DNA from 3 places in the Gracilibacillus salinarum genome. Region 1 is predicted to be linked to each of the others. Evidence: riboswitches for the same ligand, from Rfam matches in the RefSeq annotation. Region 1 holds a riboswitch; each other region holds the start of a gene.

Region 1 (4,287 bases):
GCTCACCAGATGTTACAATCCATAAGATAATAGCTGTGACGAGTGCCCCGGGTAGGACAATCCAAAAGTTCGCTTTAAACTTATCGCTCATCTTTGTTTTCTGTGTGCGAACGGCAGCAATGGTTGTATCAGAAATCATCGACAGATTATCACCGAAGATTGCACCGCCAATAACTGTTCCCATTGCTAATGCTAAAGGGATACCAGTTTGTTCTGCGATACCAATCCCAATCGGCGCTAACGCTGCAACAGTACCCATCGACGTCCCCATTGAGATCGAGATAAAACAGCCAACAATAAACAATCCTACCATTAATAGATTACTAGGAATTAAGGATAATCCTAGGTTGACGGTAGCATCGACCGCCCCCATCCCTTTAGCTGTTTGGGAAAAGGCACCTGCTAATACGAAAATAACAGCCATCAGCATAATATTCGGATGGCCAGCGCCTTTCGTAAATATATCAATTTTATCAGCAAGTTTTTCTTTTCTGTTCATCGCTAAGGCAATCCCACTTGCAATAATAACTGCCACATTTAACGGCATATTGGAAAAATCACCTGAGATAATGCCAGTTCCAATAAATAATAAGACAAAGATGAATAACGGGGCAAGTGCCGTTATATTCCCCTTGTTGTTAGACATGATGAATGCCCCCTTCATTTTTAGTTAAGTTAATGCATTGTCATACCACCGGTCACGTTGATTCCTTGACCAGTCATGTAATTAGCGTAATTGGATGCGAGAAAAACAACTACATTTGCAATATCTGCCGGTACTGCTGTTCGTCCGAGTGGTACTTGCGAATGATCTTCCGCTTGTATCGCTGCAGCATCTACTCCGCGTAAGTTTCCACCAATGACTCGTTCTTTTTTCTTCATTTCAGTTTCTACAATGCCTGGGCAGACTGCATTGACATTGATTTGATCCTTCGCTAATTCAATAGCAGCTACTTTTGTCATGCCAAGGACAGCGTGCTTCGAAGCAACATAGCTGCCCATTAAACGGTAGCCATTTTTGCCAGCTTGGGAGGCGATATTGATGATTTTACCACCTTCTCCTTGTTGCTGTAACTTCCTGGCGACAGTTTGCATGCACATATAAACACCTTTCGCATTGACATCCATTGTTTTGTCCCAGTCTTGTTCATTGATATCAACAAAGTAATCCATCGTTGAAATGCCGGCGTTGTTTACGAGAATATCGATTCGGCCAAAGTGCGCTATAACATTGTCTACCATAGTTGTTACTTGTTTTTGATCAGACACATCTACTTGCTGGTAAAAGAACTGTTCAGACTCCGTGGTCGCGGGTGGTGCCATATCGGCGACCGCCACTTTGGCACCACAATCCAAAAATGCATCGACGATTGCTTTTCCGATACCGCTAGTACCTCCGGTTACAATCGCTATTTTATTCGTTAAATCCATCGCATACATGTGATCACTCCATTATTCCAGTGTTTCTTTTGCTATATCTACTACGTATTTGAGCTTGTCCCATTGCTGCTGTTCGGTTAATTTATTCCCGTGATGTGTGGATGAGAATCCGCACTGCGGACTGATGCACAGTTGTGATTTTGGAACAAATTGACTTGCTTCTTCGATACGAGCTTTCATTTCGTCTTTATCTTCTAGTTCTCCTTTTTTAGAAGTAAAGATACCAATCACGACATTTGGTCCGCCAGCGGGAATGTGCTGCAACGCTTCAAATGTACCAGAGCGTTCATCATCATATTCTAAGAAAAAGGCGTCGACTTTTTCTTCGGCAAATAGACGAGGGGCAATTTTATCATAGGCACCGGAAAATGCGTGAGTAGATCGATAGTTTCCTCGACACAAATGAGTGGTGACATACAAATCTTGCGGTTTATTTTCTAGTACACGATTCACCATTCTTATAGACAGATCAAATAATTGTTCCATGGAATAAGCATGGTCGTAAATAAAGTCATTTTCCGTAACAAAACCAGCAATCGAAACGTCATCTAATTGAATGTAACGGCATCCTGCTTCATAGAAAGCAGCAAGTGCATCACGATAGGCATTCACAATATCATCGGCATATGCTTCGATATCTGGATAAATATCAGGATTTCTCATGCCAACATATAATAATTGATTAGGACTCGGGATCGTCTGCTTAGCAACGGCACGGCCGTCTACAATTTGATTAAATGTTTTAAAGTCTTGCAGAAAAGGGTGATCTTGATTAAATGAGATCTTGCCAATATTACGAACATTGTATGGTTCTGTCTCTTCGTCTTCGAAATCAAAGCCTTGATCCGGAACATATCCTTCGATTCCATTGAGGTGCTCCAGAAAATCAATGTGCCACCAATCTCTTCTGAACTCTCCGTCCGTAACTGCTTGAAGGCCAACTTCTATTTGCTTATCTACGATACGTTTTAATTCTTGTGTTTCGATGTCATGTAATTGACCGGCAGTGATCTTGCCAGTTTTGTAATCTTTTCTTGCTTGAAGCAGATTGGCAGGTCGCAAAAGACTTCCTACATGATCTGCTTTAAATGGTGGGTGAATAGAAATGGTCATAATTTATTTCCTCCTAATTAGTTTTTGCGAAATAAAAAAACCTCTCCTTTAAGAAGGAGAGGTCATTAAACAATGTTCAAATACTCTTCCTATCTTTTAAGCATAACGCTTCTGGAATTGGCACAATGCTGATAACAGCTGTTGCCGAGGCTTCAAAGGGCCAGTCCCTCCACCTCTCTTGATAAGAAATATCGTAAAATATGAAATTAATAAAATTAAATTTACCCTAAAATTCGACAAACGTCAAGTTAAAAATTTTTAAGATAGTACTTGAAGACCACCTGTCCCTTGTGGAAAAAAATAACTGTTCGCTGTACAATGAAGGTAATTAGGAGCCAAATTATATCAGATTGGCAGGTTAAATGCAGGCATCCAAGTAATCAAGCTGAACATGAAGATGTGTTCCTATAATATGGAATATGTAATGCTAGCTAGCAGCTTAGTGGTAATGAGGGGGAGTTGACATGATCAAGGCTGTTTTATTTGATTTAGATGGTACATTGTTAAATAGGGATGCTTCAGTACGGCATTTTATTACGAATCAATACGAAAGACTAGCTTCGTTACATCACTTATCAAAAGATTCCTATATTATAAGGTTCATTGAATTAGACAACAGGGGCTATGTCTGGAAGGATAAAGTCTACCAGCAGATGGTAGAAGAATTCGAGATAACGGGTCTAAGCTCAGAAGCATTGCTTGCAGATTATATCAGCCAGTTCCAGTTCAGCTGTGTACCTTTTGCTCATCTGAAAGAAACGTTGGATCATTTAAAACAGAGAGGTATCGCACTAGCTATTATTTCAAATGGTAAAGGACAGTTCCAATTGGACAATATAAAAGCACTAGGAATTGAACATTATTTTGATACGATCCTGATTTCCGAGTGGGAAGGAATGAAAAAGCCAGATCCTCGTATTTTTCAAAAAGCGCTGGGGCAATTACATGTACAGCCTGATCAAAGTATATTCATTGGCGATCATCCGGAAAATGATGTGCTGGCAGCGCAGCGTATTGGTATGCAAGCTATTTGGAAAAAGGACGCAGGATGGAGAACGTGTTCTGCGGATTGGGCGGTGGATGACCTGAAGGAAATCTTACCAATCATCATTGACAATAAGTTGGGATAACACGGTTTTACCTATACTGGTGTTATCACTACAATGACAAAATAAGCAATTCACGATTAATTTATTCTAAAAATAAACAAAGCAGGTGATACAGTGAGTTCTCTTTTAATTAAGAACGCGAGAAATATTATAACAATGGACAATGACAGAAACCAATACGAAGGCGGAAGTATGTATATTGAGGGGCAGGAGATTATTGCCATCGGTGAGGATATTCCATACCAAACCGCAGATAAAGTGATAGATGCGAAAGGGAAGATCATTTTTCCCGGTTTGATTAATACTCATCATCATCTTTATCAAACTTTTACCAGGAATATTCCACGTGCTCAGGATGTCGAATTATTTGATTGGTTGATCACATTGTACGATATTTGGCGTTACCTTCGTCCCGAAGACGTCTATTTAAGTGCAATGGTTGGGTTGGGAGAACTATTAAAAAGCGGTTGTACTACGGTATCCGATCATTTTTATGTGTTTCCTAATTCTGTGAGCGGTGAGTTGATCGATGAGGAAATTCGTGCTGCAGCTGATTTGGGCATTCGTTTTTTTCCAACTAGAGGGTCCATGAGTTTAGGACGATCAAAAGGAGGATTGCCACCAG
Region 2 (4,287 bases), 510 kb from region 1:
TATTTGGATGATGCCGTGAAGAAGTCTTTTACATTTAAGGAAGTAAAAGATCAAACCGATCATTATGCGAGAATTCTGTTAGAACATGGTGTATCAAAAGGAGATCGTGTCTTTGTTTTTCTTCCTAAGACACCAGCGTGTTATTTTGCTATTTTAGCAACGATCAAAATCGGTGCAATAGCTGGTCCTCTTTTTGAAGCCTTTATGGAAGAGGCCGTACGAGATCGTATCAATGATTGTGAGGGCACCCTGCTAATTACTGATCAGGATCTAGTGAAACGTGTACCTAGAGAAGATATTCCATCATTAGAAACCGTTTTGTTTGTAGAAGATATTGAAGAAGAGCCATTAAAGCCAGTCCAAGGAGAACCGTATACTGAATGGCTGGATTGGGAAGATGGCCTGATCATTCATTATACGAGTGGATCTACAGGAAAACCGAAAGGGGTATTGCACGCACACCGGTCCATACAGCATCATATTGTAACCGGTAAGTGGGTTTTGGATATTAAAGATGATGATGTTTATTGGTGTACGTCTCACCCAGGTTGGGTAACGGGCAGTGTGTATGGTTTGCTCGCCCCATTATTAAATCGGGCGACGGTTGTGATTCAAGGTGGTCGATTCAGCGCAGAAAATTGGTACGCATTAATTGAAGAGTTAGGTGTAACGATCTGGTACAGTGCGCCAACAGCTTTTCGAATGCTCTTGTCTAAAGGAGATCTATATAAAAAGTATGATTTGTCTTCGGTGAGACACGTGTTAAGCGTCGGAGAACCGTTAAACCCTGAAGTGATTCAGTGGGCATGGAACAGCCTCAACGTTCGAATCCATGATACATGGTGGATGACTGAAACAGGAGGACATTTAATCGTAAACCTTCCATCAGAAAAAATTAAACCTGGATCGATGGGGCGTGCTTTTCCTGGTGTTGAAGTCGGGATTTTGGACGAAGAAGGTAAGGAACTGCCGAGTGGAGAAATTGGTCAATTGGCGGTCCGTACGCCTTGGCCAGGTCTAATGAAGGAAATATGGGGTAATCAAAATAAATTCCAGTCGTATTTCCAATATGAAGGCTGGTATATTTCAGGCGACTTAGCCTTACAGGATGAGGAAGGCTATGTATTCTTCCAAGGTCGTAACGATGATATGATCAACTCAGCAGGGGAACGGATTGGGCCGTTTGAAGTAGAAAGTAAATTAATTGAGCATCCTGCCGTAGAAGAAGCTGGGGTTATCGGAAAGCCAGATGAATTACGTGGAGAGTTAGTGAAAGCATTTATCTCTCTCAGAGCGGGATACGAGCCAACTGATGCATTACTGGAAGAAATTCGCTTGTTTGTACGACGTCATTTATCTGCCCATGCTGCGCCAAGAGAGATAGAAGTAATGGATGAATTGCCGAAGACGAAAATCAGTGGAAAAATTTTAAGAAGAAAGTTAAAAGCACTCGAAATAGAAAGAGCTACTAAAGTGACAAATTAAATCATATAGATACTCTTATGAAGAGAGGTGGAGGGACTGGCCCGATGAAACCCGGCAACCTTAAGTGATCCGCTTAAAAGGTGCTAAATCCTGCAAACACATTGTTTGAATAATAAGAGGGAGATAATACATCTGCTCCTCCAATATAAGAGGGGCTTTTTGTTTCCCTGAACCAACTAGGAGGAATAAAAAATGGCAAAAGCAACGGTTAAAAAAAGCAAAGTAACAGCATTGGAGAAATTAGCGGAGCAACAGCTTACCCAATCTTCCAAACTGTTTCTAGAAGAAATTACGTCACAGAAGGTTCATTCTACTTCTTTTATATTACATCGAAATACAGAGGCAAATGGCAATATATCACCCTTTATTTTAGGATCTGTAAGTGCGCAAACCTACTTTCATGAGGATGGTGAACTGGCAACAGCTCTTGCAGCAAAGAACCAAGGTGTTCCGTTTATAGTCAGCAGCCACTCTTCTTACAGTATAGAGGATATCGCAGATGCAGTGCCGGGAAGTGAGTTATGGTTTCAGGCACATCTGTTTCATGATCGTGATTTGACAAAGCACTTTATTCAACGTGCAGAATTAGCCGGCTACCAAGCCATCGTCGTTTCTTTATCTAATGATGTCGTCCATCAGACTGCTGATAAAGAGGCGAGAGGTACGACCAATTTTGTAGTGGATCCGATTTTTGCGAAAAAAAATCATCATAATAACCAATCGATAGCAGAGCAAGTAGCAAATGAGTATCAAAATCGTCATGTTACATGGGATGACATCAGATATATTAAACAATTTACAAATCTTCCAGTATTTATTTATGGTGATTTGTCCATTGATGATGTAAGAGTTGCGTTACAGCAGCAAGTAGAAGGTATCATTTTCACTAATATAAGTCATGCCAATATTGATTTATTAGAACGTGTGAAAACAGTGGTAGGTGGGAATCTTAGCATTATTATCGAAACGGAGGTAAACACTAAAGAAGCCCTTGATCTGTATCTGCATCTTGGTGCAGATGCCGTTTCTGTACAGAGAAGTTACATTCATGGTTTGTCAACATCTGGTGTCCCGGGTGTAGAAGAAGTGATTGCTCAACTATTCACATAATTGTTATAAAATATCATATCATCAATGGCTCAAATGGGATATAGTATAAGTAGAACTATATCCCATTTTGTTGTGCTTATATATTGGGGAATGTAGTTAAAAAAAGGTTTGTTGAGAAAGGGTGGTTTGTGATGACTTATCAAACTACGAAATTAAGAAAAGTAGTTATAATCGGAACAGGCTTCGTCGGAACCAGTTATGCTTATGCATTATTAAATCAAGGTGTAGTCAATGAACTAGTCTTGATTGACCTTAATGAGAATAAAGCAGAGGGGGAAGCACGTGATCTGAATCATGGTATGCCTTTTGGTAACCCAATGAAAATTAAAGCTGGGAGTTATCAGGATTGTCATAATGCAGATTTAGTTGTGATTACAGCAGGAGCAAATCAAAAACCTGGAGAAACAAGATTGGACCTAGTCGACAAGAACGCTCGTATATTTAAAGGCATTGTTAACAGCGTTATGGATTCAAACTTTAAGGGTATATTCGTGATTGCGACAAATCCTGTTGATATTCTAACTCAGATTACCCGAGAAATCTCAGGATTACCGAAGGAACGGGTCATCGGATCTGGAACCATTTTGGATACGGCTAGATTCCGATATTTATTAGGAGAGCATTTTCAAGTCGATGCTCGTAATATACATGCTTACATTATGGGAGAGCATGGTGATTCAGAATTGCCAGTGTGGAGTCATGTTCAGATTGGTGGCGTTCCATTGTCTCAATATGCTGGGATTGATGATTTATATCATCACCAGGAAATGACTGAGCTGTTCCAGAATGTTCGTGACGCTGCTTATCATATTATTGAGCGAAAAGGAGCAACCTATTACGGAATCGGTTTAGGCTTAGTCCGTCTGACCCGTGCGATATTAAATAATGAGAATGCTGTATTAACCGTTTCTGCCTATGTAGATGGTCAATACGGATTAGAGGATATCTATTTAGGCGTACCAGCTATATTAAATGAAAATGGCATTCGGGAAGTAATGGAGTTAAGATTGAGCGACAAAGAAGCAGAACAATTACACCAATCTGCAAAAGTTTTACGAGAAATGCTCAAAGTCGGATTGAACGCCATTAAGTGATAAACTGAACAGCTGGTGAATAATGACGGTTTATTCTAACATTATTATAGTAGAGGGAAGATTAAAGGTAGAAGTACACAGTTAAAGTAATGAGCAGATAATGCATCGTGTTACCCGTATGCATCAATTTACTCTTCGGACTTCTGTACGATTACCATAGGCCAACTACGCAAGACACAAAGTGGTTGGCCGGACGATATGCTATTTGATAATAATAAATGTGTTCCCCCTCAGAAAGGAGTGCAAAGATGAAATTAACACTATACGGAAAAGAACACTGTTCCTTGTGCACTGATGCTTACCATATATTAGAAATGCTGCAACAGGATTTTTTGTTTGAAATAGAAGAAGTCGATATTTATAATGAAGATGAGTTGTTAGAAGCTTTCCACCTGATGATCCCAGTCCTTAAAGATCAAGAAACGGTCATCGACACGGGCATAATCGACATCCAAACTGTCGAAAACTATCTATTATCGAAAAATAATTCAGAAAATAGTTGAGCACAGGTGAAGCTTTTGATACAATTATTTACGGAAGTTAATTTTTTTTGTTCTGAGTGGGACGGAATGCGACTAGGAGGGACAAAAATCCCCCG
Region 3 (4,287 bases), 400 kb from region 1:
TGACATATGGTGGGCTTTTCTCATATCAGGTCTATTGTTTATCGGAACTTTTTGGCTGATTTTAATGAAACGTCAATACGCACTTGCCTTTTGTATGCTGGTAGCACAATTTTTTATTGCTTTTCTTGGTTATGGCTGGTCACATCGACCTTATTTGTTGTATCCACACTTGACCTTATACGATGGGTTTACTAATGAAGCAATGGCAACGGCTTTAATTATTGCGTTTATTTTAGGTTTTCTGCTGCTGCTACCTTCCCTTCACTTACTGCTAAGACTGTTCTTGTTTAACAAAGAGTATGTAACAGGTAAGAAGAATCATCATGTATAGGAGGAAAAAAGATGAATGAATTTCTGATTTTTGTTGCACCATTCCTGATTATTATCGTAGCGCTTATATTCGTCTTCTGGTGGGCAGCTCGGGATAAAGATGCTTCTTGAATAATAAGCTTTTCTTTTTATTCCTTACTTACGCCTATCCGATTTATTGCATAGGATGGAGAGAAAGGTATAAGGAGAGGAGAATGGACGTGTATTATCAACCTTATTATTACCATAACTTCTACCCTGGCTATTATTATCGACCTGTACAGCAACAGCATCATTCAGCTGATTATGGTGGGCAGCCATATGTAGTAAATATAGACGAAGCTACGAAACAGAACCAGAACTATCGAACAGCGATATGGACTGGGGAACACCTGCAAGTGACGTTAATGAGTATTGGTGTGGGGCAAGATATTGGTTTAGAAGTACACCCTGATACAGATCAGTTTCTTCGGGTTGAACAAGGGCAAGGGATGGTCATGATGGGAGACGAAAAGAATTACTTGAATTATAAGCAATATGTGGGCGATGATTTTGCAATAATGGTACCAGCGGGAAAATGGCATAATATTGTCAACACCGGATATGAACCGCTAAAGTTATATTCGATCTACGCCCCGCCCGAGCATCCATATGGCACCGTACACCAAACAAAACAAAGCGCCATGCGAGCGGAATAACAGATAATGAAGCTGTCAAACTTGAGTTTGGCAGCTTGCTTTATTAGGATAAATATATGAGTAATCAAAGTTAAAATCTTTATATGGCAGACGATTTGAGAATAGATAAGAAGTAGTATCTGGCCCCTTAATTGTTGTCCCAATTCCATACATAACGATTTTGACACGAAATGTTCAGTATTTATTAAGTTTACCCAGATGAATAGCTTCTGGTGCTGTGATAGAATAAGAAGGGAAGTATTCTGCGCAAAACACTGATTTATTCTTATCACGGCGCTACTATCCCCATATCAAAATTCGAGAGGTAAATTAAGAAGCTAAGTGGGGGATAAACGGACGATAACTTCCTGATAAGTTTCGCTAGCAATCATAGAGGGTCAAAAACGCCCACTGCTTTATATAGACTAATTATTTTTATTGGATATAGAAAGGATAGATATATGATGAGTAATCAACATAACTCGCACCAGCAGTTGCCACCAAAAACATGTACAATTGATCGTCTTGTTACAATAGAAGCAGATGTAGAAAAAGTGATTAATGGAGAAAAAACGGCAACAAGACGAAATGGCCGATATGCAGATATTGGAGAGGTAATGACTTTGAAAGACCATCATTTCCGTGTCGATAAAGTGTATCAGCAGTCACTTGGAATGATTACAGATGAGGATGCTAAACGTGAAGGCTTTGGTAATTTAGAAGCATACAAACAAGCTATTTTAGCACTTCATCCTGGAATGCCATGGGGACCAAAAATGAAGGTGTGGGTACACGAGTTTAGTGCCGTTGATTAATGGTGTCATTCTGCCATTGACATATAACGACAAAACATGCTAAAGTTATCAATAATCAAAACGTTAACTTAATAGGATCTTGTCTTATCAAGAGAGGTGGAGGGAATGGCCCTTTGAAGCCTCGGCAACCATTAAGCATTGCTTAATACAGGTGCCAAATCCAACTAAGTCACTATACTTAGTAGAGATAAGGAGTTATAGTAGCAAGTTGAATCTCTCTATCTCTAGGTAGGGAGATTTTTGTATATGCAGAAAAATTTTAGTGGAGAGCTTAGTCGTTGACTCGTGCGATCTGTATGAAAAGCTTTTAGCAACTTTAAAAATCAGAATATTTGATATGTTCAAAAAACTATAAAGCTAGTAAAAAATTAAGAGGGTGAATACAGAATGTCGATTGTACTTATAGACGGAATACGAACACCTTTTGGAAAATGGAATGGGGCACTATCATCCTATTCAGCAACTGAATTAGCAAGTGAACCAGTGAAGTACTTGCATGAAAAATATCCTGAATTAGCACCGATTGATGGTGTGCTGTTAGCGGAAGTCATTCAGGCAGGGCAAGGCCAAAACCCTGCAAGGCAAGTAGCATATAAGGCTGGAATAAGCAGCGATACTCCTGCTATTACATTGAATAATGTTTGTTTAGGGGGAGTAGCGTCTGTCATTGATGCGACACGGAGAATTAAGTTGCAGGAAGGTACAACTTATATCGTCGGCGGGTTTGATTCCATGTCGAATGCACCTTATACGATAGCGAAGCATGTTAAAAAGTTTGGGCATCAAGCCATGACAGATACGTTAATACATGACGGCTTATGGTGTTCGTTGAGTGAGCAATCGATGGGAGCACTGACGGAACAGGCAAATCACCAATATGGCATTGACAGAGAGGAGCAGGATCACTTCGCCGCTCTCTCTCAACAGCGTGCAGCCTCAGCTCGGACCAAAGGATATTTACAAGATGAGATTTTGCCAATTCCCGGCTTGTTAGAGGAAGATGAGGGTATTCGTCCGCAGACAACGGCAGAAAAACTAGCAAACTTGAAACCTGCCTTTGCAGAGGGGGGCACGATTACGGCAGGGAATGCATCACAGATGACGGATGGAGCGAGTATCGGTATCGTCACATCTAGTGAAAAAGCTGATGCATTAGGTCTTGCTCCGCTTGCAACGATTACTGGTTGGGCAGAAACAGCAGGTCCGGATACCAGTTTGCAAACAAAACCAGCTGATGCGGTAGAGAAGCTGTTAACAGCACAACAGCTCTCGGTTGACGATATTGATTTATTTGAGATAAACGAAGCTTTTGCAAGTGTGGTTATTGCAAGCTGTCATGCGCTTAACATTGATATGGATAAGGTGAATGTTAACGGTGGAGCAATCGCGATTGGGCATCCACTAGGTGGAACAGGGTTTCGGTTAATTTTAACCTTAGCTAAAGAATTACAACGTCGTGGCGGTGGAAAAGGAATAGCTTCATTATGTGGCGGCGGTGGTCAAGGAATAGCGATTTTAATTGAAGTGCAAACGAAAGGAGAATGATCATGAGTAGTCAAATTGCAACGCATAACCGAGTATTATGGCAACCTTCCCAGCATGATACGGATCAGTCCCATCTAAAAGCATTTGCCGAGTTTGTTGATCAGCCGTTATTTCCATATGACAGACTGCACCGTTGGTCGATCACTCATATTGCGGAGTTTTGGTCAGCTGTATGGGATTACGCTGGTATCATTGGAGAAAAGGGCGATCGATATTACACTGCAGCAGCTTCCATGGCGGATGCGGTCTTTTTTCCAGATGCATCGCTTAATTTTGCAGAAAATGTCCTGCGCGCTAATCCTGACAACATAGCAGCCTATCAGGCAGACGAAACAGGTGTGACCCAAGCGATCACATTTCGAGATCTAAGCGAGCAAGTGGCTAAAGCGCAACATGGTTTAAGACAATTAGGTGTGAGAAAGGGCGATCGTGTAGCAGGTGTTACAACGAATAATATTGACGGCCTTGTAGCGTTATTGGCAACTGCTTCCCTTGGAGGAATCTGGACGTCTTGCTCACCGGATTTTGGTGCAAAAGGGATTATCGATCGAATTGGGCAAGTGCAGCCGAAAGTATTGATTGCTCACCTTCACTATCAATATAAAGGAAAACCATTTGATATTTCTGCTAAAGTCGAGGATATAGCAGCACAGATGGATAGTATACAGCATGTAGTGACTACGACAGATATTACGGATGGTGCGATAAGCTGGGAATCACTATTAGATAATCAAGCTGTTAAGCCAGAATTCGAACAAGTAAACTTCAGTGACCCTCTTTATATTTTGTACACGTCAGGTACAACCGGTTTGCCGAAAGCGATTGTCCATTCAGTTGGTGGTACATTGTTGCAACATGTCAAGGAACACCAGCTACATGGCGATTTAAAAGAAACAGATACACTGTTCTGGTACACCAACACTGCCTGGATGATGTATCCA

What was found. Region 1 has a riboswitch for S-adenosylmethionine ahead of MUN87_RS19635 (5-methyltetrahydropteroyltriglutamate--homocysteine S-methyltransferase). Riboswitches for the same ligand answer to the same signal wherever they lie in the genome.
Region 2: linked by a shared signal. The riboswitch ahead of MUN87_RS21740 (alpha-hydroxy-acid oxidizing protein) and the one ahead of MUN87_RS19635 (5-methyltetrahydropteroyltriglutamate--homocysteine S-methyltransferase) in region 1 are both predicted to bind S-adenosylmethionine.
Region 3: linked by a shared signal. The riboswitch ahead of MUN87_RS17745 (acetyl-CoA C-acyltransferase) and the one ahead of MUN87_RS19635 (5-methyltetrahydropteroyltriglutamate--homocysteine S-methyltransferase) in region 1 are both predicted to bind S-adenosylmethionine.

The regions. Positions count from the first base shown of each region.
Region 1 is NZ_CP095071.1:4,178,803-4,183,089, forward strand. It holds gene MUN87_RS19625 (Na+/H+ antiporter NhaC family protein) at 1-646, opposite strand, end outside; gene MUN87_RS19630 (SDR family NAD(P)-dependent oxidoreductase) at 676-1,440, opposite strand; gene MUN87_RS19635 (5-methyltetrahydropteroyltriglutamate--homocysteine S-methyltransferase) at 1,453-2,553, opposite strand; SAM riboswitch class I at 2,640-2,741, opposite strand; gene MUN87_RS19640 (HAD family hydrolase) at 3,018-3,683, shown strand; gene MUN87_RS19645 (8-oxoguanine deaminase) at 3,777-4,287, shown strand, end outside.
Region 2 is NZ_CP095071.1:4,687,143-4,691,429, forward strand. It holds gene acsA (acetate--CoA ligase) at 1-1,485, shown strand, start outside; SAM riboswitch class I at 1,498-1,604, shown strand; gene MUN87_RS21740 (alpha-hydroxy-acid oxidizing protein) at 1,678-2,595, shown strand; gene MUN87_RS21745 (L-lactate dehydrogenase) at 2,727-3,689, shown strand; gene MUN87_RS21750 (glutaredoxin family protein) at 3,938-4,192, shown strand.
Region 3 is NZ_CP095071.1:3,777,930-3,782,216, forward strand. It holds gene MUN87_RS17730 (cytochrome d ubiquinol oxidase subunit II) at 1-331, shown strand, start outside; gene cydS (cytochrome bd oxidase small subunit CydS family protein) at 343-441, shown strand; gene MUN87_RS17735 (cupin domain-containing protein) at 525-1,007, shown strand; gene MUN87_RS17740 (ASCH domain-containing protein) at 1,451-1,801, shown strand; SAM riboswitch class I at 1,883-1,995, shown strand; gene MUN87_RS17745 (acetyl-CoA C-acyltransferase) at 2,189-3,346, shown strand; gene MUN87_RS17750 (acetoacetate--CoA ligase) at 3,349-4,287, shown strand, end outside.